DNA from 4 places in the Streptomyces sp. NPDC050315 genome. Region 4 is predicted to be linked to each of the others. Evidence: riboswitches for the same ligand, from Rfam matches in the RefSeq annotation. Region 4 holds a riboswitch; each other region holds the start of a gene.
What was found. A riboswitch is a leader RNA that binds a small molecule or an ion and turns the genes downstream of it on or off. The one in region 4 is predicted to bind cobalamin.

Region 1: it holds a riboswitch for cobalamin, as region 4 does, so the genes downstream of both, AB0I82_RS07305 (cobalamin biosynthesis protein) here and AB0I82_RS23415 (HoxN/HupN/NixA family nickel/cobalt transporter) in region 4, are expected to answer to the same signal.
Region 2: it holds a riboswitch for cobalamin, as region 4 does, so the genes downstream of both, metE (5-methyltetrahydropteroyltriglutamate--homocysteine S-methyltransferase) here and AB0I82_RS23415 (HoxN/HupN/NixA family nickel/cobalt transporter) in region 4, are expected to answer to the same signal.
Region 3: it holds a riboswitch for cobalamin, as region 4 does, so the genes downstream of both, AB0I82_RS17655 (ribonucleoside-diphosphate reductase subunit alpha) here and AB0I82_RS23415 (HoxN/HupN/NixA family nickel/cobalt transporter) in region 4, are expected to answer to the same signal.

Annotation. Positions count from the first base shown of each region.
Region 1 covers NZ_JBFAKN010000002.1:54,706-62,128, reverse strand. The annotation lists gene AB0I82_RS07310 (cobyric acid synthase) at 11-1,546, opposite strand; gene AB0I82_RS07305 (cobalamin biosynthesis protein) at 1,543-2,511, opposite strand; cobalamin riboswitch at 2,668-2,801, opposite strand; gene AB0I82_RS07300 (hypothetical protein) at 3,003-3,428, shown strand; gene AB0I82_RS07295 (caspase family protein) at 3,435-6,113, shown strand; gene AB0I82_RS07290 (extracellular solute-binding protein) at 6,110-7,423, shown strand, end outside.
Region 2 covers NZ_JBFAKN010000001.1:619,999-627,421, reverse strand. The annotation lists gene AB0I82_RS02845 (FUSC family protein) at 1-406, opposite strand, end outside; gene metE (5-methyltetrahydropteroyltriglutamate--homocysteine S-methyltransferase) at 569-2,878, opposite strand; cobalamin riboswitch at 3,033-3,254, opposite strand; gene AB0I82_RS02835 (enterochelin esterase domain-containing protein) at 3,348-3,893, shown strand; gene AB0I82_RS02830 (amino acid adenylation domain-containing protein) at 4,004-7,423, shown strand, end outside.
Region 3 covers NZ_JBFAKN010000004.1:528,426-535,848, forward strand. The annotation lists gene AB0I82_RS17635 (carbon starvation CstA family protein) at 1-1,420, shown strand, start outside; gene AB0I82_RS17640 (YbdD/YjiX family protein) at 1,476-1,664, shown strand; gene AB0I82_RS17645 (DUF3311 domain-containing protein) at 2,124-2,393, shown strand; gene mctP (monocarboxylate uptake permease MctP) at 2,480-4,108, shown strand; cobalamin riboswitch at 4,330-4,472, shown strand; gene AB0I82_RS17655 (ribonucleoside-diphosphate reductase subunit alpha) at 4,691-7,039, shown strand; gene AB0I82_RS17660 (ribonucleotide-diphosphate reductase subunit beta) at 7,039-7,423, shown strand, end outside.
Region 4 covers NZ_JBFAKN010000006.1:246,750-254,172, forward strand. The annotation lists gene AB0I82_RS23395 (PP2C family protein-serine/threonine phosphatase) at 1-780, shown strand, start outside; gene AB0I82_RS23400 (PTS ascorbate transporter subunit IIC) at 781-2,364, opposite strand; gene AB0I82_RS23405 (PTS sugar transporter subunit IIA) at 2,403-3,179, opposite strand; gene AB0I82_RS23410 (HhH-GPD-type base excision DNA repair protein) at 3,250-3,837, shown strand; gene AB0I82_RS23415 (HoxN/HupN/NixA family nickel/cobalt transporter) at 3,912-5,039, opposite strand; cobalamin riboswitch at 5,071-5,322, opposite strand; gene AB0I82_RS23420 (helix-turn-helix transcriptional regulator) at 5,494-6,390, opposite strand; gene AB0I82_RS23425 (NAD(P)-dependent alcohol dehydrogenase) at 6,635-7,423, shown strand, end outside.

The DNA.
Region 1 (7,423 bases), on a different contig from region 4:
CCGGGCGCGCTCACGGTGCCCCCGGCGGTACGAACGGCAGACCCGCGGGCACCCCGTTCTCGATCAGGCGCAGCAGCGCCTCCGTGTCCGCGTGTTCCTCGATCAGGTCGCCCAGCGCGTCGAGCTGTTCCTCGCGCAGCGCGTCGAAGCAGGTGTCCGGCGCGGGCACGAACGCGCGTCCCGCGGCCGCCGCCACCCGGCGCAGGAAGGCACGCCGGAAGCCGTCGCTCTCCAGGGAGCCGTGCCAGTGCGTGCCCCATACGGAGCCGACGCGGCAGCCGTCGAGGAAGGTTTCGTCGCCCTCCCGGACGTCGGCCACGCCGTGGTGGATCTCGTACCCCGCCACCGGCTCGCCCAGTGCCGTGCCTTCCGGCCGGGCGAGGGTCTTCTCCTGCGCGAAGCGGACGCGTACGGGCAGCAGTCCCAGCCCGTCGACCGCGCCGGCCCGCGACTCCACCTCGTCCTCGATGTGCTCTGCGAGCATCTGGAAGCCGCCGCAGATGCCGAGTACCGGGCGGCCTTCCGCGGCCCGGCGCGCGACCGCGTCCGCGAGGCCGCGTTCGCGCAGCCACTGCAGCGCCCGTACGGTCCCGCGCGTACCGGGCAGGACGACCAGGTCGGCGTCGGCCAGCTCCTCGGGGCGGTCCACGAAGCGGACGACGACACCCGGTTCGGCCGCCAGCGCGTCCACGTCGGTGAAGTTGGACATCAGGGGCACGGCGGCGACCGCGACCCGGAGGATGTCCTTGCCGTGCGGCGGCGCGACCGTGCTCTCGCGCACCGCGCCGCGCAGCGAGACGTGCAGGCCGTCCTCCTCGTCGATGCCGAGCCCGTGCCGGAACGGCAGTACGCCCAGCGTCGGCCGCCCGCTCAGCTCCTTGAGCATGTCCAGGCCCGGTTCCAGCAGCGTCACGTCGCCGCGGAACTTGTTCACCAGGTAGCCCGCGAGGTGCGCCTGGTCGGCCGCGGAGAGCAGCGCGGTGGTGCCGAAGAAGGACGCGAAGACGCCGCCGCGGTCGATGTCGCCGACGACGACCACGGGGAGGTTCGCGGCGCGCGCGAGGCCCATGTTCACGATGTCCGTGCGGCGGAGGTTGATCTCGGCCGGGCTGCCCGCGCCCTCGCAGATCACCGCGTCGTGCGTACGGCGCAGCTCGGTCAGGCAGTCGGTGACCGTGCCGAGCAGCCGCTCCTGGCGGCCCGAGTGGTAGCCGCGCGCGCTCAGCTCGCCCACCGGCTTGCCCAGCAGCACGACCTGGCTGCTGCGGTCGCTGCCGGGCTTGAGCAGGACCGGGTTCATCAGCGCGGTCGGCTCGACGCGGGCCGCCGCGGCCTGCATGGCCTGCGCCCGCCCGATCTCCGCGCCCTCGCGCGTCACGTACGAATTGAGCGACATGTTCTGCGCCTTGAAGGGCGCGACCTTGACGCCCTTGCGGGCCAGCCAGCGGCAGATGCCCGCCGTGACGACGCTCTTGCCCGCGTCCGACGTGGTGCCGGCCACCAGCAGGCCGCCACCGAGAGTCCTGTCCGTACCGCTACCGCTCACCGGGATCTCCTCGCCTTCCGCGCGCCGCGGACCGCGCCCACGGCGATCCGTGCCCCGACCGTCGTCGCCAGCGCCAGCGCGCTCACCCGGCGCGACAGCCGCACCGCGCGCGCGATGTCCGCGCCGTCGACCGCGCGTGCGCCGTCGTTGAGCACCGGCCGGTGCTCGACCCGCCCCGCGTACGCGAGCGTGCCGCCCAGCCGTACGCCGAGCGCGCCCGCGAAGGAGGCCTCCACCGGGCCCGCGTTGGGGCTCGGGTGCCGCTTGCCGTCGGCCCGCCAGGCGCGCCACGCGCCGCGCGGGTCGGGCCCGGCGACGGTGGCCAGCAGCGCGGTCAGCCGGGCGCCGGGCCAGCCCGCCACGTCGTCCAGCCGGGCCGAGGCCCAGCCGTACCGGCGGTAGCGGTCGGACTTGTGACCCACCATCGCGTCCAGCGTGTTGACCGCGCGGAAGGCGACCAGGCCCGGTACGCCGCCCACGGCGCCCCAGACCAGCGCGCCCACGACCGCGTCGGAGGTGTTCTCGGCGACGGACTCCACGACCGCGCGGGCCATCTGCTGCCCGTCCAGGGACTGCGGGTCGCGGCCGCACAGGTGCGGCAGCCGCTCGCGCGCCACGTCGAGGTCGCCGGCCTCCAGTGCGCCGCCGATGGCGCGCGCCTCCCGGCCCAGCGTCGTCCCGCCCAGCACGGCCCAGGTGGCGGCGGCGGTCAGCGCGATGTGTGCGGGGGCGCAGCGGCGTACGGCACGGGAGAGCAGGGCCGCGCCCACGGCGGCCCCGCCGGCGCACAGCGCGGTGTGCGCCGCTCCGTATCCACGGTGGTCGCGCCACAGCCCGCGCTCCACGGCGCCCGCCGCCCGCCCGAAGGCGGCCACCGGGTGGCCGCGGCGGGGATCGCCCACGGCCAGGTCGCCGAGAAAGCCCAGAGCCGCGCCGCACGCATAGGTGGCGTGTTCGGCACGCATCGTCGGATCAGCCTGCCGTCGTGCCTCGGAGGGACGGCCGCACGCGGTCGCGTACCGGGCGTACGGCGGAGGAAGGCAGGGGTCTCGGCTCGGGGCCCGGCATGGCGTGTGTCCTCACTCAGGGTCCGCGCCCTGGCTCGACGTGACGGGCGACGAGAGTCTCCTGGCTCCCGGATCGGCGCTGCCCCCGGCCTTCCAGCCCGTGTCTGCGCGGGCCGTGGCCGCTTCTGGAGGAGCGCTCCCCGGTGACAGTGGCGGGACCGCGCCGGATTCTCACCGGACTTCCTCATCTGTCGCCGAATGGCATCGGGCAGTCCACCACGTGCCGCGAATGCCCGTCAACTCACCCTTGACCTGCGACGCGGGCGTATGGCAGGCCCTGTGGTCAACGACACAGCGTGGACGGCGGTTGACGACCTGTTGCCTGCCGTACCTCCCGCACGACACCATCGGGGCACCTATGGCAAAGGTGCCGCAGGAGGGGGACGGTGATGGCGGAGAACCGGCAGCATCACGAGGTACGCATCAGAGTCACCGGCACCCATGACGGGGGCCAGGATCTGGAAGACCTGCAGCGGTGGCTGCAGCGCGAGTCCTGGCTGACGCCCGGCAACCACGCATGGCGCCGGGCACCGGGCGCGGAGACCGCCCCGCGCACCGGCGCGGCGGACCAGGGACCCGAAATGGCCGTCGGTATCGACGACCTCGTCCTGGTCCTCATCGGCGCGGTCGTGGCGCCGATGACCGAGCAGCTCCTCATCGCCCTGCGGGAGTGGCTCGCGCACCGCAGGGAGACCGCCGCCAAGGGCGAGGCCCCGGGGCTCGACATCACCGACGCCTCCGGACACCGCCGCCTCGACGACCCCGATCCGCGCGCCGAACGCGACGACCAGGGCGGCCGCGTCGGCACGGAGTAACCGGCGATGCCCCTCTACGACGCGCGGGGCAAGCGGAACCGCGCGCTGATCATCGGCGTCAGCCGGTACCAGGACCCCCGGCTGCACGACCTCGACGCGGTCTTCGCCAACCCCGACGAGCTGGGCCGGGTGCTGTGCGCCCCGGCCACCGACCTCTTCCTGCCCCAGGAAGTGACGCCGCTGCGCCCGGACACCCCCGAGGAGCTGACCGCCGCGCTGCGCACCGCGGCCGACGAGGCACGCGGACTGCTGCTCGTCTACTTCTCCGGGCACGGCCGGGTCCGGCGCGACGGCAGCGACCTGCACCTGCTGGTCGGGTCCTCGCGGGTGGCGCAGGACGAGCGACGGGTCGCCTCGCACGAAGCGGTCTCCTGGGCCAAGGACGTGCTGCCGCGCCTGGAGAGGTCGCGGGCCGACCGCGTCGTCGTCGTGCTCGAATGCTGCTTCGCGGGCAACGCGGACGACAGCTTCCGTACCCACGAGAAGCCGGTCTCGCTGCTGATGGCCGCCCAGCCGAACCGCCGCATCTTCAGCGGCACCGAGCCCGGCGGCGGCACCGTCTTCACCCGGGCCGTGCTCGACATCCTCGAACACGGCATCGAGGGCAAGGAGTTCGTCACCTTCGAGGATCTGGCGGGCGAACTGCGGCGGCGGCTCGCCGGGCACACGACCCCGCAGGGCGGCGCCTGGGTGCCGCGCGCCTCCAAACAGAACACCGTCGACGACGTGGTGGTCTCCTTCGCCACCCGCGAGCTGCGGCCCCGTACCCCGTTCACCGTCCGGGCCCGGCGCTGGTGGCGCTCCCGTCCCCGGCGCCGGTTACGGCTGCTGACCGCCGCCGCCGTCGCGCCGGCCCTCGTCGCCACCGCGCTGGTCCTCACCGACCGGCTCGCGCCGCCCGAGAGCTGCCCGCCCGCCCAGGAGCTGCGGCTGCTCACCGCCCCCGAGGCCGAGCCGACGCTGCGCGCCGCCGCCCTCGCGTACGAGATGTCCGCCCTCAACACCGAGCCCGTGCCGGGCGAGGACGACGTGCCCGACGGCTGTCGGCGTACCCAGATCACCGTGTACTCCGCCGCCAAGGACCAGGTGGCGCAGGGCTTCGCCGCGGCGGACCGCTGGCAGGGCGAGGCCGAGGGCGCCGACGAGACCCCGCCCGGAGACGGCGACGGCCGGGTCACCGAGCCGCTCTACCGCCCGGGCCCCCAGCCCGACCTGTGGGTGCCCGAATCGACCGTCGACTACCTCCAGGTCCGCCAGGGCATGGCGGCGCACGCGCCCGCCACCCTGCACCGCATCGGCCCGGTCGCCTTCACCCCGCTCGTCGTGGGCGTCCCCGCGGCGCGCGGCCTGTCCGACGTGGAGCAGGCCGGCAGCAGCTGGCACGAGATCCTGGACGACGCGGCGGACCGGAAGCTGCGGCTGCTCCGCCCCAGCCCCGCGCTGTCCGGCGTCGGCCTGATGCACACCATCGGCCTGTACCTGGCCGACGAGGGCGCCCCCGTCGACCGGGACAGCGGCGCGCCACGGGCGGAGGTGGCCGAGCGGGCCGAGAGCCGGCTGCGGGCGCCGGGCAGCCAGTACGCGGGCAGCGCCGAGCTGCTGTGCTCGCTGCGCCCTGGCGCTTCGGGGGCCGCGCAGGCGCGCGCCACCGCGGCGCCGCTGGTCACGGAGAAGTCCCTCGCCGACGCCAACCTCGGCCACGCGGTCGGCAACTGCCCGGCCCTCGCCACCGTCCCCGAGAAGGACGACCGCTACGAGGCGTACTACCCGGCCGGCGTGCCGGGCCTGGACCACCCGCTGATCCGGGTGGCCTGGCAGGGGGCCGCCGACGCCGCCCGCCGGCAGGCCGCCTCGGAGCGGTTCGCCGACTGGCTGCGGCGGCCGGACGGCGGTCAGCGGGTGATCACGGAGGCCGGGTACCGCGGGGTGAACGCGGACGGCCGCGCCGCCCCGCCGCCCACCGGCTCCCCGCTCCGCGACAGCCGCGCGGGCGTCCTGCCGGACGTCGGCGTGGAGCCGTACACCGCGGGGCGGGAGCAGGTCGCCCGGGTGCTGGCCGCGTACGACACGGCGCACCGCCCCGGGCAGCTCCTCTTCCTCCTCGACACCTCCACCTCCATGGCGGACGGCGGCCGGATCGCCGAGGCGGCGGACGCGGTCGGCCGCGCCCTGGAGATCCTCGGGCCGAAGGACACGTACGGGCTGTGGACCTACCCCCGGCCCGGCACCGCAGCGCGCGACCGCGAGCGCCCCGTCGAGCGGATCAGGGCCGGGAGCTCCGACCCGGCGGCGGGGCGCAGGCTGCTGGAGCGCCTGCAGCGGGACGATGGCGGCCTGGTCGATCAGGGGGCGTGGATGCAGGAGGCGCTGACCGCCGGGCTGGAACGGCTGCGCGACAGCCCGGCCGAGCGGACCAAGGCCGTGGTGCTCGTCCTCGACGAGGACGACGGCGCGGGGAAGCGGTCGACGGCGGCGCGCGAAGCGCTCTCCGACGCGCTCGCCGCGCACCCCCGGATCCCCGTGGTGGTGCTGGCGACCGGCCGGGGCGGCTGCGACGCGGCCCCGGTCCGGCACGTCGTCGAGGACTCCGGAGGGAACTGCGTGACCGGCGGCCCGGGAGCCGCGGACACCCTGGCCGGACTGGTGGCCTCCTTCGGTACGGGCGGACAGGAGGCGGGCCGGTGAAGCGCGTGGCCGCGGCGGCCGCCGCCGTTCTCTGCCTGCTCGCGGCGGGTTGTACGGACCCGGGTCCCACGCCCGCCGCCGACGGGGACATCGTCCTGGCCACGGGCAGCGACCTCAGCAGTACAGGGGTGCGCCGGGAGCTGATCCGCCAGTGGGAGCGGCGGACCGGCAAGCACGTCCGCATCGTCAAGCTGCCGGACACCGCCGACGGGCAGCGCAGCCAGCTGCTGGCCGCAGGGCAGTCCGGCAACAGCGGGTACGACGTGCTCAACATCGACGTGGCCTGGACCGCGGAGTTCGCCGCGGCCGGCATCATCCGGCCCTGGGGCAAGGAGCTGAGCGGCGACTTCCTCGCCAGCGTCAAGAAGACGGTCACCACCGGCTCCGACGGCACCGTCTGGGCCGTCCCCTTCAATACCGACGCCGGGCTGCTCTACTACCGCAGCGACCTGCTGAAGAAGTACGGGTACGACGGGCCGCCCGAGACCTGGGAGCAGCTGCGCACCTGGTCGCAGGAGATCATGGCCGAGGAGAACGCCCACCGCCCGGCCGACGAGAAGCTGTACGGCATGGTCGCCCAGCTGCGGCCCTACGAGGGCCTCACGGTCAACACCCTGGAGTCGGTCTGGGCGTCCGGCGGCGACCCGGAGCGGACGGCGCACCTCGCCGGGGCGCTGCAGCAGGGCGTGTACGCGCTCAAGGAGCGGCTGCGCACGATCATGCCGCAGGAAGCGACGGCGATGGACGAGACCGCCAGCAGGGAGTGGTTCGCCGAGGGCCGGGCGCTGTTCATGCGGAACTGGCCGGTGGAGTACGCCTCGGTCGCGGAGAAGCTCGAACCGGGCCGGGAGTTCGACGTGGCCCAGCTGCCCGCGGGCTCCTCGGAAGGCCGCCACCGCACGGTCCTGGGCGGCCAGAACCTCGCCCTCGCGGCCGACGCCGCGCACCCGGACGAGGCCCGCTCCCTGATCACCGCCCTCACCTCGGCGCGCAGCGAGCACTGCCTGCTGCAGCGCGGCTTCGCGGCCACCCGCGCCTCGGCGTACGACGGCACGGCACCCGCGTGCGATCTGCCGCCCGACGACGCCCGCCGGGAGGAGGGCGACGGCGCCCGGCACCGCACCGCGCCGCCCGGTCAGGGCCCGCCGTACACGGACCTGCTGCACCGCGCGCTCAAGGACGCGGCGCCCCGGCCGCGCAGCCCGCACTACGCCACGTACAGCAAGGTCGTGCAGCTGTACGTCTTCGACTACCTCACCGGCAAGGACGACGCGTCCATCGCCGACGAGCTCGCCGAGGAAGCGACGAAG
Region 2 (7,423 bases), on a different contig from region 4:
TGCACGCGAAGGCGACGGCCAGCGTCAGGTACAGCTCCGGCAGCGCGCCGACGGTGGCCTGGACGAACAGCGAGACGAAGTAGACCTGGAAGCCGATCAGACCGAGGGCCGTGCCGCGGTCGCCGAACCGCCGCCCGTACACCGCGCCGAAGATCAGCAGCACGAAGAAGATGTCACCGGCGATGATCCGGGTGTGCAGGAGCGCTCCCAGCGACATCGCGACGAGGGCGACGGGCAGGCCGCACGCGAGCGTGACGGCCTGCCCGCGCCACTCCTTCTCCTTGATCGCGAAGGTGGCGACCATGGCCGCCATCGCGCCCGCCACCATGTGCGTGACATCCGTGCCGAGCAGCGCGAGGACGGCGAGGGCCAGGACGATCGCGCCGACCGTCCGCAGCCCCGCCATCAGCCGCAGCAGTCCCGGGTCGGACGCCGCGAAGCGGTCCCAGGCGCGGACGGAGGCCCGCCGTGTCGCTGCTATCACGCTGCCGTACTCTCCCGATGCTCGCCAAGATCCATCAAGGCATCAGCATCCCATGAGTCACACCCCGGTACCGAGGTCGGTCTGTCAGCCGAGACGGCGGACTCGGCGCGCCGCCGCGACCAGGTGCTCCAGTGAGGTACGGGTCTCCTGCCAGCCCCTGGTCTTCAGTCCGCAGTCGGGGTTGACCCACAGCCGCTCGGCGGGAACGGCCGTCAGCGCCGCGCGGATCAGCGCCTCGATCTCGTCGGTGTCCGGGACGCGCGGCGAGTGGATGTCGTAGACACCCGGGCCGACCTCGCGCGGATACGACGCGGCGGCCAGTTCGCCGGCCACCCGCATATGGGAACGCGCCGCCTCCAGGCTGATCACGTCGGCGTCGAGGTCGTCGATGGCCGGCAGGATGTCGCCGAACTCCGCGTAGCACATGTGCGTGTGGATCTGGGTGTCCGGACGTACGCCGCTGGTCGCGAGCCGGAACGCCTCGGTGGCCCAGGCCAGATACGCCCCGTGGTCGGCGGCCCGCAGCGGCAGCGTCTCGCGCAGCGCAGGCTCGTCCACCTGGACGATCGCGGTGCCCGCCGCCTCCAGGTCGGCCACCTCGTCGCGCAGCGCCAGCGCGACCTGGCGCGCGGTGTCGGCGAGCGGCTGGTCGTCGCGGACGAAGGACCACGCGAGCATGGTGACGGGACCGGTGAGCATGCCCTTGACCGGCCGCCCGGTGAGCGACTGCGCGTACCGGGTCCAGCGCACCGTCATCGGTTCCGGGCGGGACACGTCACCGGCGAGCACCGGCGGGCGGACGTAACGGGTGCCGTAGGACTGGACCCAGCCGTGCTGTGTGGCGAGGTAGCCGGTCAGCCGCTCGGCGAAGTGCTGCACCATGTCGTTGCGTTCCGGCTCGCCGTGCACCAGGACGTCGAGCCCGGCCTTCTCCTGATAGGCGACGACCTCGCGGATCTCCGCCGCGATGCGTTCCTTGTACGCGGCGTCGTCGATGCGGCCGGCGCGCAGATCGGCGCGTGCGGTGCGCAGCGCGGCCGTCTGCGGGAAGGAGCCGATGGTGGTCGTGGGCAGCGGCGGCAGGCCGAGGTGGGCGTGCTGCGCGGCGGACCGCTCCGGGTACGGCTGGGAGCGTCGGCAGTCGGCGGCGGTGACGGCCGCGGCGCGGGCGCGGACGGCCGGGTCGTGGGTGAGCGCGGCGCCGGTGCGGGAGGCGAGGTCGGCGCGGTTGGCGGCGAGTTCGGCGGCGATGATGCCGGTGCCGTGTGTCAGCCCGCGGGCCAGGGTGACGAGCTCGGCGGTCTTCTGCCGGGCGAAGGCGAGCCAGCGGGCGATCTGCGGGTCGATGTCGCGCTCGGCGGCCGCGTCCAGCGGGACGTGCAGCAGTGAGCAGGAGGCCGCCACATCCACCCGCTCGGCGAGGCCCAGCAGGGTGCCGAGAGTGGCGAGGGACTTCGCGTGGTCGTCGATCCAGATGTTGCGGCCGTTGACGACGCCCGCGACCAGCCGCTTGCCGGGCAGCCCGCCGGCCGCCGCGAGGTCGTCCAGATTGCCGGCCGCCGCCTCGGTGAAGTCCATCGCGAGCCCCTCGACGGGGGACTTGGCCAGTACCGGCAGGGCCTCGCCGAGGCGGCCGAAGTAGGTCGCGACCAGGAGTTGCGGGCGGTCGGTGAGGGCGCCGAGGTCGCGGTAGGCGCGGGCCGCGGCGTTCAGTTCGGCCGGGGTGCGGTCCTGTACGAGCGCGGGCTCGTCCAGTTGTACCCACTCGGCGCCGGCGGCCCGCAGGTCGGCGAGGACCTCCGCGTACACGGGCAGCAGCCGGTCGAGCAGGGTCAGCGGCTCGAAGTCGGGGTCCACGCCGGGGGCGGGCTTGGCCAGCAGCAGGTAGGTGACCGGGCCGACCAGGACGGGGCGTGCGGTGTGTCCGAGCGCGCGGGCCTCACTCAGCTCGCCGACCTGCTTGCGCGAGTCGGCCGAGAACACCGTGTCAGGGCCCAGTTCCGGCACCAGGTAGTGGTAGTTGGTGTCGAACCACTTGGTCATCTCCAGCGGCGCCGCGTCCTGCGTGCCGCGGGCCATGGCGAAGTACCCGTCCAGGGCGTCCGTTTCGACGGCGGCACGGTGCCGGGTGGGGATCGCGCCGACCATGACGCTGGTGTCCAGCACATGGTCGTAGTACGAGAAGTCGCCGGTCGGGACCTCGTGCAGGCCCGCTTCGGCAAGCTGCTGCCAGACGGAACGGCGCAGCCCCGCGGCGGTCTCGCGCAGCGCGTCGGCGCTGACGCGGCCCTTCCAGTACCCCTCGACCGCCTTCTTCAGTTCCCGGTCCGGCCCCTGCCGGGGATACCCGTACACGGTGGCCCGTACGGCCGTGGCGGTGTTCTTGCTGGTCACGTTGCTCTCCTTCGCGAGCGTGTCTCCGAGTGCCCGGCGACGGGCACGAGAGCGCGAAGGGAGTGCACAGCGGACGGGCCGCCGCGCACTCGTGTGCCGCGTCCCTGCTGTACGCCGACCCGCCCTCGAGGTCACCGGGAGACCGCACACGACGGGTCGCGTGCGGGCAACGGGCAGGTCTTCGGACTCACGAGCACGTCCGCGCACAAGGCACGGACACCTACTGGCCGTCGCTTCCCGGACCCGCTCGGATCCAGTGCGTGTGACGGCGGTCGTTCCCGCTCACCGCTGCGGGGCAGTCCCGGATTCCCACCGGGTTCCCTCTTACGACGCGCCTGCCTGGCGGACAGGGCGAACCAGCTGCACGCATCAGGCTATGCCCTGCCACCGTCCGCGTGCCATCCCCGGTTATTGTTAGGTTAGGCTTGCCTAAGTCGCAATCCGGAATGGTGCCAGAAAGGTGCGAGAGATGTACGTCCTTGACGACGGTCCCGGCACGCGGGACGCGCGGCTTCTCCGTACGGCCGGTCCGTGTGTCGAGCGCCTCGCCGCCCGGCTCACCGCCGCCACCGAGGTCGAACGCGCGGCGCTGCTCGCCGAATTCTGGGCGGACGCCGAACGGCGCGGCACACCCCTCGTCGAAGAGGTCGCCGAAAACTCCGGGCAGTACGCGGTCACGTTCCTCCGGCGCGGCCACCGCGCCACCTGTCAGGTGCTGCTCCTGGCCGACGGCGTCACCGGCCACGGAGACCTTGCCCCCGCGCTGCTGGACCGGCTGCCGGGTACCGATGTCTGGCACTTGACGTACCTGCTGCCCGCCGGCAGTGGCGGCGCATATCGGCTCGCCGCGGACATCTCACCCGGCGGCCCGCCCGCCGACCCCAAGCGTCGGCGGCAGCGGCTGCGCGCGCTGTGTGCGTACGCCGCCGTCGATCCGCTCAACCCCCGTATGGCGGACGTCACTTGGGGTGCTCCGGGCGGCTCCGCGTACGCCGTGCCGGGCGCCGCCGCGTAACTCGGTATTGAACGGGCCGGACCCGTCGGGCCGACTGTCCGACAAGCTGACCTGACGTGTCGTCAGGCGGCACGCCGGAATGTGCCGCACGCGCCCATTATCGTGCACATATGAGTCAAGTGCCTGATTCCGCCCTTCGTGACCGGATCGCCATCATCGGCATCGGCTGCCGCCTGCCCGGCCATGCCAACGACCACCGGGCGTTCTGGCGGAACCTGGCCGAGGGCCGGGACTGCATCGTCCCGACCCCGGCCGACCGGTACGACGTCACCACCCTGGGCAGCCGGGACCGGGCCAAGCCCGGCCGGCTGGTCGGCGGCCGCGGCGGCTACATCGACGGCTTCGACGCATTCGACCCGGAGTTCTTCGGCATCAGCCCGCGCGAGGCCGCGCACCTCGACCCCCAGCAGCGCAAGCTCCTGGAGGTCTCCTGGGAGGCACTGGAGGACGGCGGGCAGCGCCCGGCCGGTCTGGCGGGCGGCAACATCGGCGTGTTCATCGGCGCGTTCACGATGGACTACAACATCCTGCACTTCTCCGACCCGGACTTCCTGGCGGCACACACCGCGACCGGCACCATGATGACGATGGTGTCGAACCGTGTCTCGCACGCCTTCGACTTCCGCGGCCCCAGCGTCTCCCTCGACACCGCCTGCAGCTCCTCCCTCGTCGCCCTGCACCTCGCCCGGCAGAGCCTGCTGCGCGGCGAGACCGACCTCGCGCTGGCCGGCGGCACGCTGCTGCACAGCGCGCCGCAGTACACCATCGCCGAGACCAAGGGCGGCTTCCTCTCCGTCGACGGCCGGTCGCGCGCCTTCGACGCGGCGGCCGACGGCTACGTACGTGCCGAGGGCGTCGCCGTCGTGGCACTGAAACGGCTCGCCGACGCCGTGCGCGACGGCGACCCGGTGCACGCCGTGGTGCTCGGCAGCGGGGTGAACCAGGACGGGCGGACCAACGGCATCACCGTGCCGCGCGAGGACGCCCAGGTGGATCTCGTACGGAAGGTGTGCGCCGAGGCGGGCGTCGCGCCCGGCAGCCTGCAGTACGTCGAGGCGCACGGCACCTCCACCCCGGTCGGCGACCCGATCGAGGCCCGGGCGCTCGGCCGCGTCCTGTCCGCCGGGCGCCCGCCCGGCGCCCCGTGCTACGTCGGTTCCGTCAAGACCAACATCGGGCACACCGAGGCCGCCGCCGGTATCGCGGGACTCATCAAGACGGTGCTCGCGCTGAAGCACAAGAAGATCCCGCCGCATCTGAATCTGGAGCGGCTCAACCCCGCCCTCGACGCGGCCGCGCTGCCCTTCGAGATCCCGGACCGGCTGGTCGACTGGCCCACGCACGACGGGCCGGCCCGGGCCGGCGTCAACTCCTTCGGCTTCGGCGGCACCAACGCCCACGTACTGCTGGAGGAGGCGCCGGTACGTGAGGAAGCCCCCCGGGTGTCGGAGCGCGGCCTCACGATCCTGCCGCTGAGCGCCCGCCACCCGGACGGGCTGCGCACACTCGCCACCGGCATCCGCGCCGAGCTCAGCGGCGTGCACGGCACCCCGCCCGCCCTCGCCGACCTCGGCCACACCCTCGCCCACCGTCGCGAACACCACGCGCACCGGCTCGCGGTGGTGTACTCCCCGGCGGCCCCCGACTCGCTGGACGAGGCGCTGGCCGCGTACGAGCGGGGCGAGCGGCATCCCCGCGTCGTCACGGGCCACTGCCGCGCGCGCGAACACCGGGGAACAGCCTGGGTGTTCACCGGTATGGGACCGCAGTGGTGGGGGATGGGGCGCGGGCTGCTGGCGGCCGAACCGGAGTACCGCGCGGCCGTCGAGGCATGCGACCGCGAGATCCGGGCCCAGGCAGGCTGGTCCCTGCTGGACGAACTCGCCAAGGACGAGGCCGAGTCGAGGATGGGGGAGACCTGGCTCGCACAGCCCGCCAACTTCGCGCTCCAGACCGGCCTCGCCGCCCTCTGGCGCAGCAACGGGGTCCGGCCCGACGCAGTGGTCGGCCACAGCACCGGCGAGGTCGCCGCCTGCTACGAGGCCGGGGTCTACAGCCTGTCGGACGCCGTCACGGTGATCCTGCACCGCAGCCGTCTCCAGCACCGGCTGGCCGGCACCGGCACGATGCTCGCCGTCGGGCTGACCGAGGCCGAGGCGGCCCGCCGCATCCGCCCGCTGCGCGACCAGGTGTCGGTCGCGGCGGTCAACAGCCCCCACGGCTGCACCCTCTCCGGGGACGCGGACGCGCTCCGCGCTCTCGCCGCCGACCTCGAAGGGGAGGGGATCTTCGCCCGCTTCCTGGCGGTCGACATCCCGTACCACAGCGTGCGCATGGACCCGATCAGGGAGGAGCTGCTGGCGGGGCTGGGTGACCTGAAGCCGCGCCCGCCGGAGGTGCCGCTGTACTTGACGGCACATCAGGACATCGCCCCTAGTAGCCAGTTGGACGCCGCGTACTGGTGGGCGAACGTCCGCGAGCCGGTCCGCTTCCGGGCCGCCGTCGACCGGCTGGCCGAGGACGGCCACCGCCTCTTCCTGGAGCTCGGACCGCACCCCGTGCTCGGCCACTCGATCGCCGAGTGCCTGGAGGCCACGGGCACCGAAGGCCGGACGCTGGCCTCGATGCACCGTCAGGAGGAGGACGAGGCCGAGCGCTTTTCTCGCACGCTCGCCGAACTGCACACGCTGGGCGTTGAGTTGAACTGGTCCGGTCTCCACCCGGGCGGGCGGGTGGTCCCGCTGCCCCGCTATCCCTGGCGCCAGGAACGGTACTGGGCCGAGCCCGAGGGCATCGCGCAGCTCCGGCTCGGCCGCCTCGACCACCCGCTGCTGGGCCGCCGCACCACGCACACCCGGCCCACTTGGGAAGCCCGGCTCGACACCGAACAACTGCCGTACCTGGCGGACCACCGCATCCAGGGCAACGTGGTCTTCCCCGCCGCGGGCTACCTGGAGATGGCGGCACAGGCGGTACGGGCGCTGACCGGCGGCGGCCCGGCGGTGCTGGCCGACATCCGACTGGCCAAGGCGCTCTTCCTCGACGACGCACAGCCGACGGCGGTCCAGTTCTCCTTCGACCCGGACGGCGCGGACTTCACCGTCGCGACGGGCGCGGCGGACCCCACCGTGCACGCCACCGGCGTGGTCCGCACAGGTCAGCGCCGCGCGCCCGGCCCCGCTCTCGACCCGGACGAGATCCGCTCCCGCACCCGCCGTCGGCTCTCCGGCCCCGAGACGTATGCGGCGCTGGCCGAGCAGGGGTACGAGTACGGCCCGGCGTTCCAGGGCATCGAGGAGGTCTGGACCGGGTCCGGCGAGGCGCTGGCCCGCATTCGGCCGCCGGCCGGGCTCGGCAGCGGCACGGCGGACAGCCACTGCCACCCCGCGCTGCTCGACGCCGCCTTCCAGACGCTGCTGGTGGCGGACGGCCCTGCGTCCGGCGGCATCCGCCTGCCGCTCGCGATCGCCGAGGTGCGCCTCGACCCGGTCGGCCACCGGCCGTTCTGGGTGCACGCCACCCTCACCCGC
Region 3 (7,423 bases), on a different contig from region 4:
CGCGGAGTCCTCCTGGGCCGACACCTTCACCCTCCAGCCGAAGACCCTGGTCATCTGGCTGGTGGCATACGGCTTCGTCGCCTCGGTGCTCCCCGTCTGGACCCTGCTCGCGCCCCGCGACTACCTCTCCACGTTCATGAAAATCGGCACGATCGCCCTGCTGGCCCTCGGCGTGGTGATCGCTCTGCCGACGCTGCAGATGGACGCGGTGACGGACTTCGCGGGCCGCGGCGACGGCCCGGTCTTCGCCGGCTCCCTCTTCCCGTTCGCGTTCATCACGATCGCCTGTGGCGCGCTGTCCGGCTTCCACGCGCTGATCTCCTCGGGCACCACACCGAAGATGGTGCAGAAGGAGACCCAGATCCGGATGATCGGGTACGGCTCGATGCTGATGGAGTCGTTCGTCGCGGTGATGGCGCTGGTGGCCGCGTCCATCATCGACCCCGGCCTGTACTTCGCGATGAACGCGCCGGCGGGCGTCATCGGCGACTCCGTCCAGTCCGCTTCCCAGGCGGTCGCCCAGTTCGGTTACTCGATCTCCCCGGACCAACTGGCGGCCGCGGCCAGGTCCGTGGAGGAGCAGACACTGCTCTCCCGGACGGGCGGCGCGCCCACACTGGCCGTCGGCGTCTCGGAGATCTTCTCGCAAGTGGTGGGCGGCGCCGGGATGAAGGCGTTCTGGTACCACTTCGCGATCATGTTTGAGGCGCTGTTCATCCTGACGGCGCTGGACGCGGGCACGCGAGTGGGCCGCTTCATGCTCCAGGACATGCTGGGCAACGCCTACAGGCCGTTCCGGGACGTCAGTTGGAAGCCCGGGCTGATCCTGTGCAGCGCGGCCGTGGTGGGCCTGTGGGGGTACTTCCTCTGGGTGGGCGTCCACGAGCCGCTCGGCGGCATCAACCAGCTCTTCCCGATCTTCGGCATCTCCAACCAGCTGCTGGCGGCGGTCGCGCTGGCGGTGTGCACGACGCTGCTGGTGAAGTCCGGCCGGCTGAAGTGGGCCTGGATCACGGGCATACCGCTGGCCTGGGACGCGGTGGTGACGCTCACCGCGAGCTGGCAGAAGGTGTTCTCCGGCGACCCGAAGGTGGGCTTCTTCACCCAGCGCGCGATCTACCAGGACGCGATCGACGCGGGGAAGGTCCTGCCGCCCGCGAAGTCGATGGACGACATGCACACGGTCGTCACCAACTCCACGGTGGACGGCGTGCTGTCAGCCGTACTGGCCCTGCTGATCGTCGTAGTGATCGCCGACGCGACCCGCGTCTGCATCCGCCACCTCCGCACTCCCAACGCAACCCCCCTGCACGAGGCCCTCTATGTCCCCTCCCGTCTCATCGCCCCGGCCGGCCTGATAGCCACCCCGGAGGAGAAGGCGGAGCTGGCGGCGGCCGGGGACGAGGGGGCCAGGCGGTGAGGACGTGAGCGAGCCGACGCGGAGGGCAGGCGGGGCGCCGCAGTGGCGGGCCACCGTGGCGCGGTGGGCGCGCGGCGTCCGGTGGTACGTGCGGGAGTTGACCGGCGAGTCGGCGTACGACCGGTACGTCGAGCACCTCCACCGGCACGCCCCGGACGCCCCGGTACCGACACGCGCCGAGTTCGAGCGCCGCAGGACGGACGCGAGGGAGGCGGACCCCCGCTCGGGCTTCCGCTGCTGCTGAGAGGGGCGGGTGGTGGAGGGGCAGGAGGTTCCCCCGCACCGCCTCCGCCCGGATCCCCGCGGTGGCTGCGCTGCGCCGTGGTGGTTGCGCCGCGTCGCCCGCGCCGTCTCCGCTGCGTTCCCCGCCCCCGCCGGCGGCGCCGCGTGCCCCGCACCGTATCCGCCGCGTTTCCCGGGCCGCCTCCGCCGCCGGCCGCCGCGCGTGAAGAGGGAGGGCAGCAGGGCGAGGTGGAGGGGGAGGGCTAGGAGGAGGTGGAGGGGGGCGGGGGGAGGCCCCGGGAGTGTGGGCCGGGCCCAAACCGCCCCCGTACGGACCGGCCCGGTCCGAAGCGGCCCCCTACCGACCCGCCCGCCCCCAAACCGTGTCCGTACCGATATGCGGACAGCTGGTGACGTCGGCGGCTTTGGGCGCTTAGATTTCCTGGCCTTACAGATGATCGCCAGGGATGGAGCAGCGGATATGTCAGAGCCAGCCGAAACACCCCGTTCCGGGCCGATCGTCACGCCCACACGTGTGGTGGCCGGCCTGTGCCTGCTCGCTCCGTTCGTGGCGATGCTCTGGGTGAGTTCGTACGCGAAGGTCGAGCCGACGCTGATCGGCATCCCGTTCTTCTACTGGTACCAAATGCTCTGGGTGCTGGTCTCGACCGGGCTGACGATGATCGCGTACAAGCTCGTGCGGCGTGAGCAGCGTGAGCTTCGCGCCCGTAAGGACGGTGCGTCGAAGTGATGACCATGGCAACGAACCTCCCGGCCACCGCGGCCGTCCCGGCCGTCCCGGGCGGAAACGCGCTCGCGGCGGACGCGACCGGCGGCGTGAACGGCATCGCGCTGGCCGTCTTCATCTTCTTCTTCATCGCCGTGACGGTCATGGGCTTCCTGGCCGCGCGCTGGCGCAAGGCCGAGCAGTCCGAGAACCTCGACGAGTGGGGCCTGGGCGGCCGCAGCTTCGGCACGTGGGTGACGTGGTTCCTGCTGGGCGGCGACCTGTACACCGCGTACACCTTCGTCGCCGTCCCCGCGGCGATCTACGCGGCGGGTGCGGCCGGCTTCTTCGCCGTGCCGTACACGATCCTCGTCTACCCGTTGATCTTCACGTTCCTGCCGCGCCTGTGGTCGGTGTCGCACAAGCACGGGTACGTCACCACCTCGGACTTCGTGCGCGGCCGCTTCGGCTCCAAGGCCCTGTCACTGGCCGTCGCGCTCACCGGCATCCTCGCCACGATGCCGTACATCGCGCTGCAACTCGTGGGCATCCAGGCCGTCCTGGACGTGATGGGCGTCGGCGGCAGCGAGAGCACGCACTGGTTCATCAAGGACCTGCCACTGCTGATCGCCTTCGGCGTGCTGGCCGCGTACACCTACTCCTCCGGGCTGCGCGCGCCCGCGCTGATCGCGTTCGTCAAGGACGGCCTGATCTACCTCGTCATCGCGGTGGCGATCATCTACATCCCGATCAAGCTGGGCGGCTTCGAGCACATCTTCCACGTGGCGGGCGACGCCTTCGCGGAGACCAACCCGGCCACGGGCAAGCCGCGCGGGGAGCTCGCGAGCGGTCCGAACGCGCAGTGGGCGTACGCGACGCTGGCGCTCGGCTCGGCGCTGGCGCTGTTCATGTACCCGCACTCGATCACCGCGACGCTCTCCTCGCGGAGCCGCAACGTGATTCGCCGCAACACCACCATCCTGCCGCTGTACTCGCTGATGCTCGGCTTCCTCGCGCTGCTGGGCTTCATGGCGATCGCGGCCGGGGTCAAGGTGCAGAACGGCCAGCTGGCGATCCCGCAGCTGTTCGAGAACATGTTCCCCGACTGGTTCACGGGCGTGGCGTTCGCCGCGATCGGCATCGGCGCGCTGGTACCCGCCGCGATCATGTCGATCGCCGCGGCGAACCTCTTCACCCGCAACATCTACAAGGACTTCCTGAAGCCCGGCGCCACGCCCGCGCAGGAGCACAAGGTCGCCAAGCTGGTGTCGCTGCTGGTGAAGGTCGGGGCGCTGGCGTTCGTCCTGACGATGGACAAGACGGTGGCGATCAACTTCCAGCTGCTGGGCGGCATCTGGATCCTGCAGACCATGCCGGCGCTGGTGGGCGGCCTGTTCACCCGTTGGTTCCACCGCTGGGCGCTGCTCGCCGGCTGGGCGGTCGGCATGGTGTACGGCACGGCCGCGGCGTACGGCGTGGCCAGCCCCACCCAGAAGCACTTCGGCGGCTCGAGCGCGGAGATCCCCGGCATCGGGGAGATCGGCTACATCGGTCTGACCGCGTTCGTACTGAACGTCGTGGTGACGGTGGTCCTGACGGTCGTCCTGCGGGCCACGAAGGCGCCCGACGGCGTCGACGAGACCTCGCCCGAGGACTACACGGCGGACGTCGGCGACAAGGGCGTACAGGCCGACCTGCCGCCGGCCACGGCCGGAGCGGGGGCCGGGGCGGCGCACTGACGCCACTCCCCCCTCCGCACGACAACCTCCGCACGACAACCTCTGCACAAGAACCTCCGCACGACATCGGGCCGCCGGGCAATCCGGCGGCCCGTTGCCGTATCCGGCTCGGCTCCCCCGATCCGCGCCCATCCCCCACCAGTCGATTCCGAACGTAGCGGACGGCACTGACAACAGCACGGACAGTTGTGCCGCGACACAAGATATGGGGACGGTCGCGAAAGCCGACACAAGATGTATGCTCGTCCTCGCTGTCGCCGCAGGGGAATCCGGTGCGAATCCGGAACTGTCCCGCAACGGTGTGCTGAGTGGGCATTTGCGCGCTCGCCGAGTCCGAGGACCTGCCGACGGTACGCCCGTCTCCGTTCCGGTACGGGCGTCGAGACGTCCGGGCTCCGTGGGTTGGGCCGGTGGACGCTGCGTGGTGTGCCCGCGTGCCCGGCAGGGCTTTGGCGCGGCTGCCCGTACGCCTCCGTCGTGCCCTCCCCGGCCCCAGCCGAGTGAGGAGAGCACAAGGTGACCATCGCGCCAGCGGAGTCAGCACAAGAGGCGCAGACGGCGCAGGAGGCGCGGCCGTCGACCGTGCAGGCCCAGGACGGCCCCGGTACGGCCCTGCTGCGCACCCTGACCGACCTCACCGCCAACCTGCCGGCCACCGACCCGGGCAAGATCGCCGCGGCCGCGCTGCGCGGCCGGCACGCCGGCTCGGACGAGGCGGAGCTGCGCGAGCTGGCGATGGAGGCCGCGGCCGGGCTGATCGGCGACGAGCCGCAGTACTCCAAGCTGGCCGCCCGCCTGCTGACCGCCGCGATCGCCGAGGAGGCCGCGAGCCAGGGCGCGACGGGCTTCGCCGCCTCGGTCGCCACCGGTCACCGCGAGGGCCTGATCGCCGACGGCACGGCCGAGTTCGTCACCACGCACGCCGCCGCACTGGACGCGCTCGTCGACAAGGCGCTCGCGGACGGCGCCGACGACCGCTTCGGCTACTTCGGCCTGCGCACGGTCTACTCCCGCTACCTCCTGCGGCACCCGATCACCCGCCAGGTCATCGAGACCCCGCAGCACTTCCTGCTGCGCGTGGCGTGCGGCCTGGCCGAGGACCACTCGGAGCGCGCCGTCCAGGACGTCGCCGCGCTGTACGAGCTGACCAGCACTCTCTCCTACCTGCCCTCCTCCCCCACGCTCTTCAACTCCGGCACCCGCCACCCGCAGATGTCCTCCTGCTACCTGCTGGACTCGCCGCTGGACGAGCTGGACTCGATCTACGACCGCTACCACCAGGTCGCGCGCCTCTCGAAGCACGCCGGCGGGATCGGCCTCTCGTACTCCCGCGTGCGCGCCCGCGGTTCGCTGATCCGCGGCACCAACGGGCACTCCAATGGCATCGTCCCGTTCCTGCGGACCCTCGACGCGAGTGTCGCCGCGGTGAACCAGGGCGGCCGCCGCAAGGGCGCTGCCTGCGTGTACCTGGAGACCTGGCACGCGGACATCGAGGAGTTCCTGGAGCTGCGCGACAACACCGGCGAGGAGGCGCGGCGTACGCACAACCTGAACATCGCGCACTGGATCCCGGACGAGTTCATGCGCCGCGTCGAGGCCGACGCGGACTGGTCGCTGTTCTCGCCGGTGGACGCGCCGGAGCTGGTCGATCTGTACGGCGCGGAGTTCGACGCCGCGTACCGGAAGGCCGAGGCCGAGGGGAAGGCCATAAAGGCGGTCCCGGCCCGGACGCTGTACGCGCGGATGATGCGTACCCTCGCGCAGACCGGCAACGGCTGGATGACCTTCAAGGACGCCGCCAACCGCACCGCGAACCAGACCGCCGAGCCGGGCCGCGTCGTCCACTCCTCCAACCTCTGCACGGAGATCCTGGAGGTCACGGACGACGGCGAGACGGCCGTCTGCAACCTCGGCTCGGTCAACCTCGCCGCGCACCTGGGCGCCGACGGCACGATGGACTGGGACCGGCTGGACGCCACCGTCCGTACCGCCGTCACCTTCCTCGACCGCGTCGTCGACATCAACTTCTACCCGACCGAGCAGGCCGGCGCGTCCAACTCCCGCTGGCGCCCGGTGGGTCTGGGCCTGATGGGCCTGCAGGACGTCTTCTTCCGCCTCCGTCTGCCGTTCGACTCCCCCGAGGCGCGCGAGCTGTCCACCCGTATCTCCGAGCGGATCATGCTCGCCGCGTACGAGGCGTCCGCCGACCTCGCCGAGCGGCACGGCCCGCACCCGAACTGGGCGGCGACCCGCACCGCCCGCGGCGTCCTGCACCCCGACCACTACCCCAATGCCGAACCCCGCTGGGCCGACCGCTGGGCCGCGCTGCGCACCCGTATCGCGGCAACCGGCATGCGAAACTCACTCCTCCTGGCGATCGCCCCCACCGCGACCATCGCCTCCATCGCGGGCGTGTACGAGTGCATCGAGCCGCAGGTCTCCAACCTCTTCAAGCGCGAGACGCTGAGCGGGGAGTTCCTGCAGGTCAACGCGTACCTGATCGAGGAGCTCAAGGCGCTGGGGCTGTGGGACGCGCGCACCCGTGACGCGCTGCGCGAGGCCAACGGCTCGGTCCAGGACGTCCCCTGGATCCCCGAGGAGGTCCGCGCGCTGTACCGCACGGCGTGGGAGATCCCGCAGCGCGCGCTGATCGACATGGCCGCCGACCGCACGCCCTACCTGGACCAGAGCCAGTCCCTGAACCTCTTCATGGCCGCGCCGACCATCGGCAAGCTCAGCTCGATGTACGCGTACGCGTGGAAGCGCGGCATCAAGACCACGTACTACCTGCGGTCGCGCCCGGCCACCCGGATCGCGCAGTCCGCGCGCGGCACGGTCGCCGCCACCGCCCCCGTACCCCAGCAGGCGGCCGACCCCGAGGCGATCGCCTGCTCCCTGGAAAACCCCGAGTCCTGCGAGGCCTGCCAGTAATGACCACCGAAACCACCGAGAAGCGTCAGAAGAACCTCCTCGACCCGGGCTTCGAACTGACCCTGCGCCCCATGCGGTACCCGGACTTCTACGACCGCTACCGCGACGCGATCAAGAACACCTGGACCGTGGAGGAGGTCGACCTCCACTCCGACGTGGCCGACCTCGCCAAGCTCTCGCCGGGCGAGCAGCACCTGATCGGCCGCCTGGTCGCCTTCTTCGCGACCGGCGACTCGATCGTCGCGAACAACCTCGTGCTCACCCTGTACAAGCACATCAACTCCCCCGAGGCGCGGCTCTACCTGAGCCGCCAGCTCTTCGAGGAGGCCGTGCACGTCCAGTTCTATCTGACGCTGCTGGACACGTACCTGCCCGACCCGGACG
Region 4 (7,423 bases):
CGCGCCGCCGCCCGCCGCAGCCGCCGCCAGGAGTCCAAGCTCGCCCGCCTCGGCCGGCTGGCCCAGGTGACCCAGGCGGCGGTACTGCCCCGGCCACCCGAGTCGGTGGGCGGAGTACGGCTGGACGCGCGGTATCTCGCGGCCACTCCCGGCGCCACGGTCGGCGGCGACATCTGCGGCGCCGAACGCACCCCCTTCGGCGTCCGGCTGCTCATCGGCGACGTGTCGGGCAAGGGCCTGGACGTGGTCGCGACGGCCGCCGAAACGCTGCACATCTGGCGCGAACTCGCCCACCACGAAAGCAGCCTGGCGGGCATCGCGCTGCGCATGGACACCGCCGTCACCCGCATCCACCACCACGACGGCTTCGTCACCGCGCTGCTGATCAATGTGTACGACGACGGCCGGGTGGAGCTGCTGAGCTGCGGCCACCCGCCGCCGCTGGTGGTGCGCGGCGGCCGGGCCTCCTGGCTCGCCGGGCTGGACGCGACGGCCCCGCTCGGGCTGATGCGGATGGTCCAGGACCGGTGCCCGACCGCGGTCGTACGGCCGGCGCCGGACGACTGGCTGCTGCTGTGCACGGACGGGGTGGCCGAATGCCGCAATGGCGCGGGCGAGTTCTACCCCCTCGCCGAGCGCGTCACGGCCTTCTGCGGCCACGAACCGACCGTCGTCCTGGACGCCCTCGAAGTCGACCTGGCCCGTTACCGCGACGGCGGCTGCCGGGACGACGCGATGATGCTCCTCATCCGCCCGCCGTCCCGGCAGCACTCGGGGTGATCAGCCGGCTTCCGGGGGCGGGGGCGGCGTGGGCGCGCCGGCCGGCGGGGCGATCTTCGCGTAAGCGGTCGTGACCGTCGAGGTGGCCTTGGCGGCCGCCGGAGCCGCAGCCGCCGGGGCCTCCGTACGAGGAAGTACCGCATCCCGGCGCGCACCCGGATCCCAGCCGGTCTCCACCACCCGCTTCTGCACCAGCACGGCCCCGCCCAGCACCACCGCTCCGATCGCCAGCATCAGCACGACAGCGCCCGCGCCGCCCAACTTCGCCGCATTGCCGATCAGCGCACCGAACCAGCCGAAGTCCGCATCCCCGAAAGTGGTGTTCTCCTCGCCGAACGCACCGAGCACCTTCAGGAGCAGCGCGGGCAGAAAGGTGATGAGCACGCCGTTGACGAACGCACCGAGGGCCGCGCCGCGCCGGCCGCCCGTCGCATTGCCGTAGACACCGGCCGCGCCGCCGGTGAAGAAGTGCGGCACCAGCCCCGGCAGGACCAGCGCGAGGCCGAACCACGGGTGGAAGAGCGCGGAGAGCAGCCCGAGGCTGACCAGCCCGCCGAGGAAGCTGCAGAGGAAACCGATGAGCACGGCGTTCTGCGCGTACGGGAAGACGATCGGCGCGTCCAGCGAGGGCACCGCACCGGGCACCACCTTCTTGGCGATCCCCTGGAACGCCGGGACCAGCTCGCCCAGGATCGTCCGCACACCGAACAGGATGATCGCGACGGCAATGCCGAACTGCAGGCCCTGCATGACGGACTGCATCAAGTAGTTGCCGATACCGGTGGCCGCCGCCGCGCCGCCGTCGACCGCGAACGCCTTGAACGCGGTGTCCCGGCCCGCCTTCGCCAGGAAAAGAATCGCCAGGATCACGTAGATCAGGACCATGGACAGCGCGGTGGCCACCATCGAGTCGCGCAGGAAGCGCAGCCCCTCGGGCAGCTTCATGTCCTCCGTACTGCGGCTGCGCCGGCCGACCAGCTGTCCGGTCGCGCCCGCCGCGACGTACCCGGCGGTGCCGAAGTGGCCGATGGCGATGGTGTTGTCACCGGTGATCCGCTTGGTCCACGGGTGCGCGAAGGCCGGCATGGAGACGAGCAGGATGCCCAGCAGCACGCCGCCGACCAGCACCACGACGGCCGAGGACTGACCGGCGGTGGCCAGCACCACGGTCAGCAGCGTCGCCATGAACAGCATGTGGTGACCGGTCAGGAAGACGTACCGCAACGGCGTGAAGCGGGCCAGCAGCAGGCTGACCCCGAAGCCGACGATCATCAGCCAGGCGACCCGGGCGCCGAACTGCGCCTGCGCGATGCCGACGATCGCCTCGTTGGTCGGGATGACGCCGTGCGCGCCGGTCGCGCCCTGGATCATCTCGCCCAGCGGGGCGAGGGCCGCGACGACCAGATTCGCCCCCGCCCCGATCAGCAGGAAGCCCAGCGTCGCCTTGATGGCGCCGCCGATGATCTGCCCCGCGGTCTTCTTCAGGGCGATCAGACCGGTGGCCGTGATCAGGCCGACCAGGTACGCCGGCTGGCTGAGGACCTCGTTGACCAGGAATTCGGCGATCGATACGAGCCAGTGCATGGTGGTGGTGCGCCCTTCGTTACTGGACGTCGTATTCGTTACTGGACGTCGTAGGTATCGCGGAGGATGCGGTCGACCTCACCCGTACTGGTGAAGTTCTCGACGACCTTCACCGGGACGCCGACATCGCCGAGCGTCCTGGCGATCTCGCCCGAGGTGAGGATGGCGACGGCCTCGCCCGCCTTGCCCTTGGCGGAGATGGTGTCGGTCGCCTCGACGGTGACGTACCTCGACCAGCCCCAGCGATCCAGCACCTGCTCAAGGGTGTTCTTCAAGAAGAGGCTGGTGCCCAGTCCGTTGCCACAGACGGTGAGGATCTTGTGTACGGAGGTGCCGCCCTGCGCGGCCGCGGGTTCCGTCGGCGCGTCGCGGCCCGCCAGTACCGCGTGCACCGCCTCCGGCGTCGCCGCCTCGCGCAGCGCCCGCTCGGTCTCCGGGTCACCGAGCAGCCGCGCGAGCGCCGCCATCGCCTCCGTGTGCGCCCCGGAGTCCCGCGCCGCGAGCGCGACGACCAGGCTCACCGGATCGTTCGACTCATGCCCGAACTCCACCGGCTCGGCCAGCCGCACCCACGACATGCCGGTCTTCAGTACCGCGGGCGAGGGGCGGGCGTGCGCGAAGGCGAAGCCGAGGGCGATGACGATGTACGGCCCGTTCTCCTCGACGTTCTCGATCATTTCCGTGGTGTACTCGCCGGTAGCGGTACCGGTCGCGACCATGAGATCGCCGGCGGCCCGTACCGCGTCCCGCCAGTCCGCCGCCGTCACGTCCAGCCGCACGGCCTCGGCGGGAATCAGTTCGCTCAGTGTCGGCATGGACGGGATCGTCGCACGAAAACGCTTGCCCGGATATGCGGGGTGCGGCGCCGGAAGGGATCATCGGAACATGAACGTGAGGATGCGGGTCGCACAGCAGGAGGAAGCCGACGAACTGCTCGGCCGCAGTCCGCTCGCCGCGCTGGTGGGCATGCTGCTGGACCAGCAGGTGCCGATGGAGTGGGCGTTCACCGGCCCGTACACCATCGCCCGGCGGATGAACGGCGACGACCTGGACGCGCAGGCCATCGCGGCCCAGGACCCGGAGGCGTTCGAGGAGCTGCTGGCCCGCAAGCCGGCCGTGCACCGCTATCCGCGCTCGATGGCCAAGCGGGTGCAGCAGCTGTGCCAGTACCTCGTCGAGCACTACGACGGCGATGCGGAAGCCGTCTGGCGGGACGCGGGAACCGGCGCCGAGCTGCTCAAACGCCTCAACGACCTGCCCGGCTTCGGCAAGCAGAAGGCCCAGATCTTCCTGGCCCTCCTCGGCAAGCAGTTCGGCGTACGCCCCGAGGGCTGGCGCGAGGCCGCCGGTCCGTACGGCGAGGAGAACTCCCACCGCTCGGTCGCCGACATCACGGGCCCCGAGTCGCTGGCCGAGGTCCGCGCGTACAAGCAGCAGATGAAGCGAGCGGCGAAGAAGGCGGCGGGGAAGTAAGGAGCGGCGGGCACCGGCCCGCCGCCCCTCACCTTGTACTGCAGTCCTTGTACTGCAGTCCTTGTACTGCGTGCTCAGCCCTCCGGAGCGGCGGCCACCCGTGCCGCCCACCGCTTTTCGACGCCCGACAGCCGCCAGTAGGCGATCGCCGCCGCCCAGACGACGACGAAGAGGCCGACGATGACGTAGCCGACGTTGTCCAGCTCCAGGCCGGAGATCCAGCCGGTGACCGCGTCCTTGAGGCCGAGCTTTTCGTGCAGCACGCTGACCAGCTCGATGGTGCCGATGAAGAGCGCCACGGCGATGGACAGGCCGGTGATCGTGAGGTTGTAGTAGACCTTGCGCACCGGGTTGGAGAACGCCCACTGGTACGCGAAGTTCATGAACGTGCCGTCGAGCGTGTCGAAGAGGCTCATCCCCGCCGCGAACAGCAGCGGCAGGCACAGGATCGCGTACCAGGGCAGCCCGGACGCGGCGCCGCTGCCCGCCATCACCATCAGCGTCACCTCGGTCGCGGTGTCGAAGCCGAGGCCGAGGAGCAGCCCGATCGGGAACATCTGGCCCGGCCGCGTGATGGCCTTGGTGAACCGGCCCAGTACCCGGTTCATGAAACCGCGCGAGTCCAGCTGCCGTTCCAGCTCCGACTCGTCGTACTCCCCGGCCCGCATGGCACGGAAGACCCGCCAGATGCCGGCCAGCGCGACCAGATTGAGGGCGGCGATGAGGTACAGGAAGGCCCCGGAGACGGTGGTGCCGACCGTGCCGAGCACCTGGTGCGTACGGGAGTCCTCGTCCATCAGGGTCCCGGCGAGCGCCGCGCCGCCCGAGACCAGCGCGGCCATGAGCACGACCATGCTGGAGTGGCCGAGCGCGAACCAGAAGCCCACCGAGACCGGGCGCTTCCCGTCGGCCATGAGCTTGCGGGTGGTGTTGTCGATGACGGCGATGTGGTCCGCGTCGAACGCGTGCCGCATGCCGAGGGTGTACGCGGTAATGCCCAGGCCCACGCCGAACACCTGGGTGCCGACGGTGTAGTGGCCGGGCACGACGAGCAGGAACAGCACACCGAACGCGACGATGTGCAGTGCGGCTATGACCGCCAGCAGACCGGCGGTCCGTAGGGTGTCGCGGCGCTGCCAGCGGAACTCGGGCAGCACGGAAGAAGTCGAAGAAGAAGACGGGGCATCGGTGGGCAGGGCCATCCGGCGATCACGCTCCAGCACCTCGTGGAATCAATTCGTGAGATGCCGTGGCCGGTCTCCTGGCTTACGGGGAACCCCCTGCTCGTCAAGAGCCTGAGGTGGACGCGCCCGTCCCGGCCTTCCCGCCCGCACTACACGGACAGTGGCCCCCGCACGTACGCAGTGCACGTACGTACAGGAAAAGGGTCGGTAGCTCCCCGATCACAGTGGCGAGGGCCGCTCCGGAATCAGACCTTGAAGGTCTTCACCGGTCTTCCCGAACACCACGGCTTGGCCACTCTATCCCCGACCGGGCCGGAGGGGGCTGTCCCCCTCTAACCCCGACTTCCCCCGGGGGCCCCTCCCCCCCGCCCCCACCCCTCCCCAGCCCCTCGGTAATCCTTCGCTCAGCCCTCGCCCAGTCCTCGCCCAGTTCTCGCTCAGCCCCCGGTCATCCCCCGCCCCCAGTCATCAGTCATCCCCCCGTCTCCTGCCGCTCGGCCGCATCCTTGCTCGCCGGCTCGCGGGACACCGGGCCCTCCGCCGCCCAGCTGCCCAGCAGCCGCAGTGATTCCGCCGAGGTCGAGCCCGGCTCGGCGTGGTAGACGATCAGCTGCTGGTCCGGGTCGGCGGGCAGCCGCAGCGTCTCGTACGACAGCGTCAGCGGCCCGACGACGGGGTGGTGCAGCCGCTTCACGCCGAAGCCCTTGTCCTGTACGTCGTGCGTGGCCCACAGCTGGCGGAACTCCTCGCTCTTGACCGACAGCTCCCCGATCAGCGACGCGAGCAGCGGGTCGTCGGGATGGCAGCCCGCGTCCAGGCGGAGGTAGGCGACGATATCGGCCGCCTTGCTCTCCCAGTCGACGTACAGCTCGCGGGAGGCCGGGTCCAGGAAGACCTGCCAGGCGATGTTCCGCTGCTCGGGCGGGAGCGCGGCGTAATCACCGAGCAGCGCGCATGCCATGCGGTTCCACCCGATGACGTCCAGGCGGCGGCCCGCCACATACGCCGGTATCCCCTCCATCGCGTCCAGCAGCTGCTGCAGCGCGGGCCGCACCCGCTGCGGCCGCCCCGCACCGCGCGAGCGCTTGGCCTTCGGCTTCACCAGATGGCTCAGATGCGCCCGCTCGGCCGCGTTGAGCCGCAGCGCGCCGGATATCGCGTCGAGGACCGCCGTGGAGACGTTCTGCCCGTGGCCCTGCTCCAGCCTTACGTAGTACGCCACACTCACCCCGGCCAGCTGCGCGAGCTCCTCCCGCCGCAGGCCCGGCACCCTGCGTCGCCCGCTGTGCCGCGGCAGTCCGACGTCCTCGGGCTGCAGACGCGCGCGGCGGGTGCGCAGAAACTCGCTCAATTCTGTGCGCTGGTCCATACGGCAAGTATCGGGGTCCCGGCGAAACTGTGCGGGGGCCTGTGGATAACTCCGTCGGGGCGGCCCCCGCGAAGTTATCCACAAGGGCGGCCCCGGCCGACTGCGACGGCCGCCAACGACGGTCGACGGGCGACGGGCGACGGGCGACGGCGCCCCGAGGGTGTCACTGCCATTGGTAGGAACGCCGTTCGTACGTAAACGGGGGGCCTGGCTCCACTTCTGTACGCGAGGCAGCCTCGATGGCATGACACACACCTCTGTCGCCGCGTATGCAGCACCCGCGCCCAAGGCACCCCTGGAGCGCACCACCATTCCGCGCCGTGAGCTCGGCGCGCACGACATCGAGATCGAGATCAAGTACGCGGGGATCTGCCACTCCGACATCCACCAGGTCGACAACGGCTGGGGCGAGGGCATCTTCCCGATGGTCCCGGGCCACGAGATCGCCGGCGTGGTCGCCGCGGTGGGCTCCGAGGTCACCCGCCACCGGGTCGGCGACCGGGTCGGCGTCGGCTGCATGGTCGACTCCTGCCGGGAGTGCGACAACTGCAAGGCCGGCCTGGAGCAGCACTGCACCGGCACCGGCAACGTACAGACGTACAACGCCATCGGCCGGGACGGCGAGCCGACGTACGGCGGCTACTCCACCCACGTCGTGGTCTCCGAGGACTTCGCCCTCCGCATCCCCGAGGGCATCTCCCTGGACGCCGCCGCGCCGCTGCTCTGCGCCGGTATCACCGTCTACTCGCCGCTCTCGCGCTGGGGCGCGGGCCCCGGCAAGAAGGTCGCGGTCGTCGGCCTGGGCGGCCTCGGCCACATGGCCGTGAAGATCGCGCACGCGATGGGCGCCGAGGTCACCGTCCTCAGCCAGTCGCTGCGCAAGAAGGAGGACGGCCTGAAGCTGGGCGCCTCCGACTACCGCGCCACCTCCGACCCGGCCACCTTCGAGGAGCTGGCGGGCCGCTTCGACCTGATCATCAACACCGTCTCCGCCAATCTGGACGTGGACGCCTACCTCTCGCTGCTGCGCGCG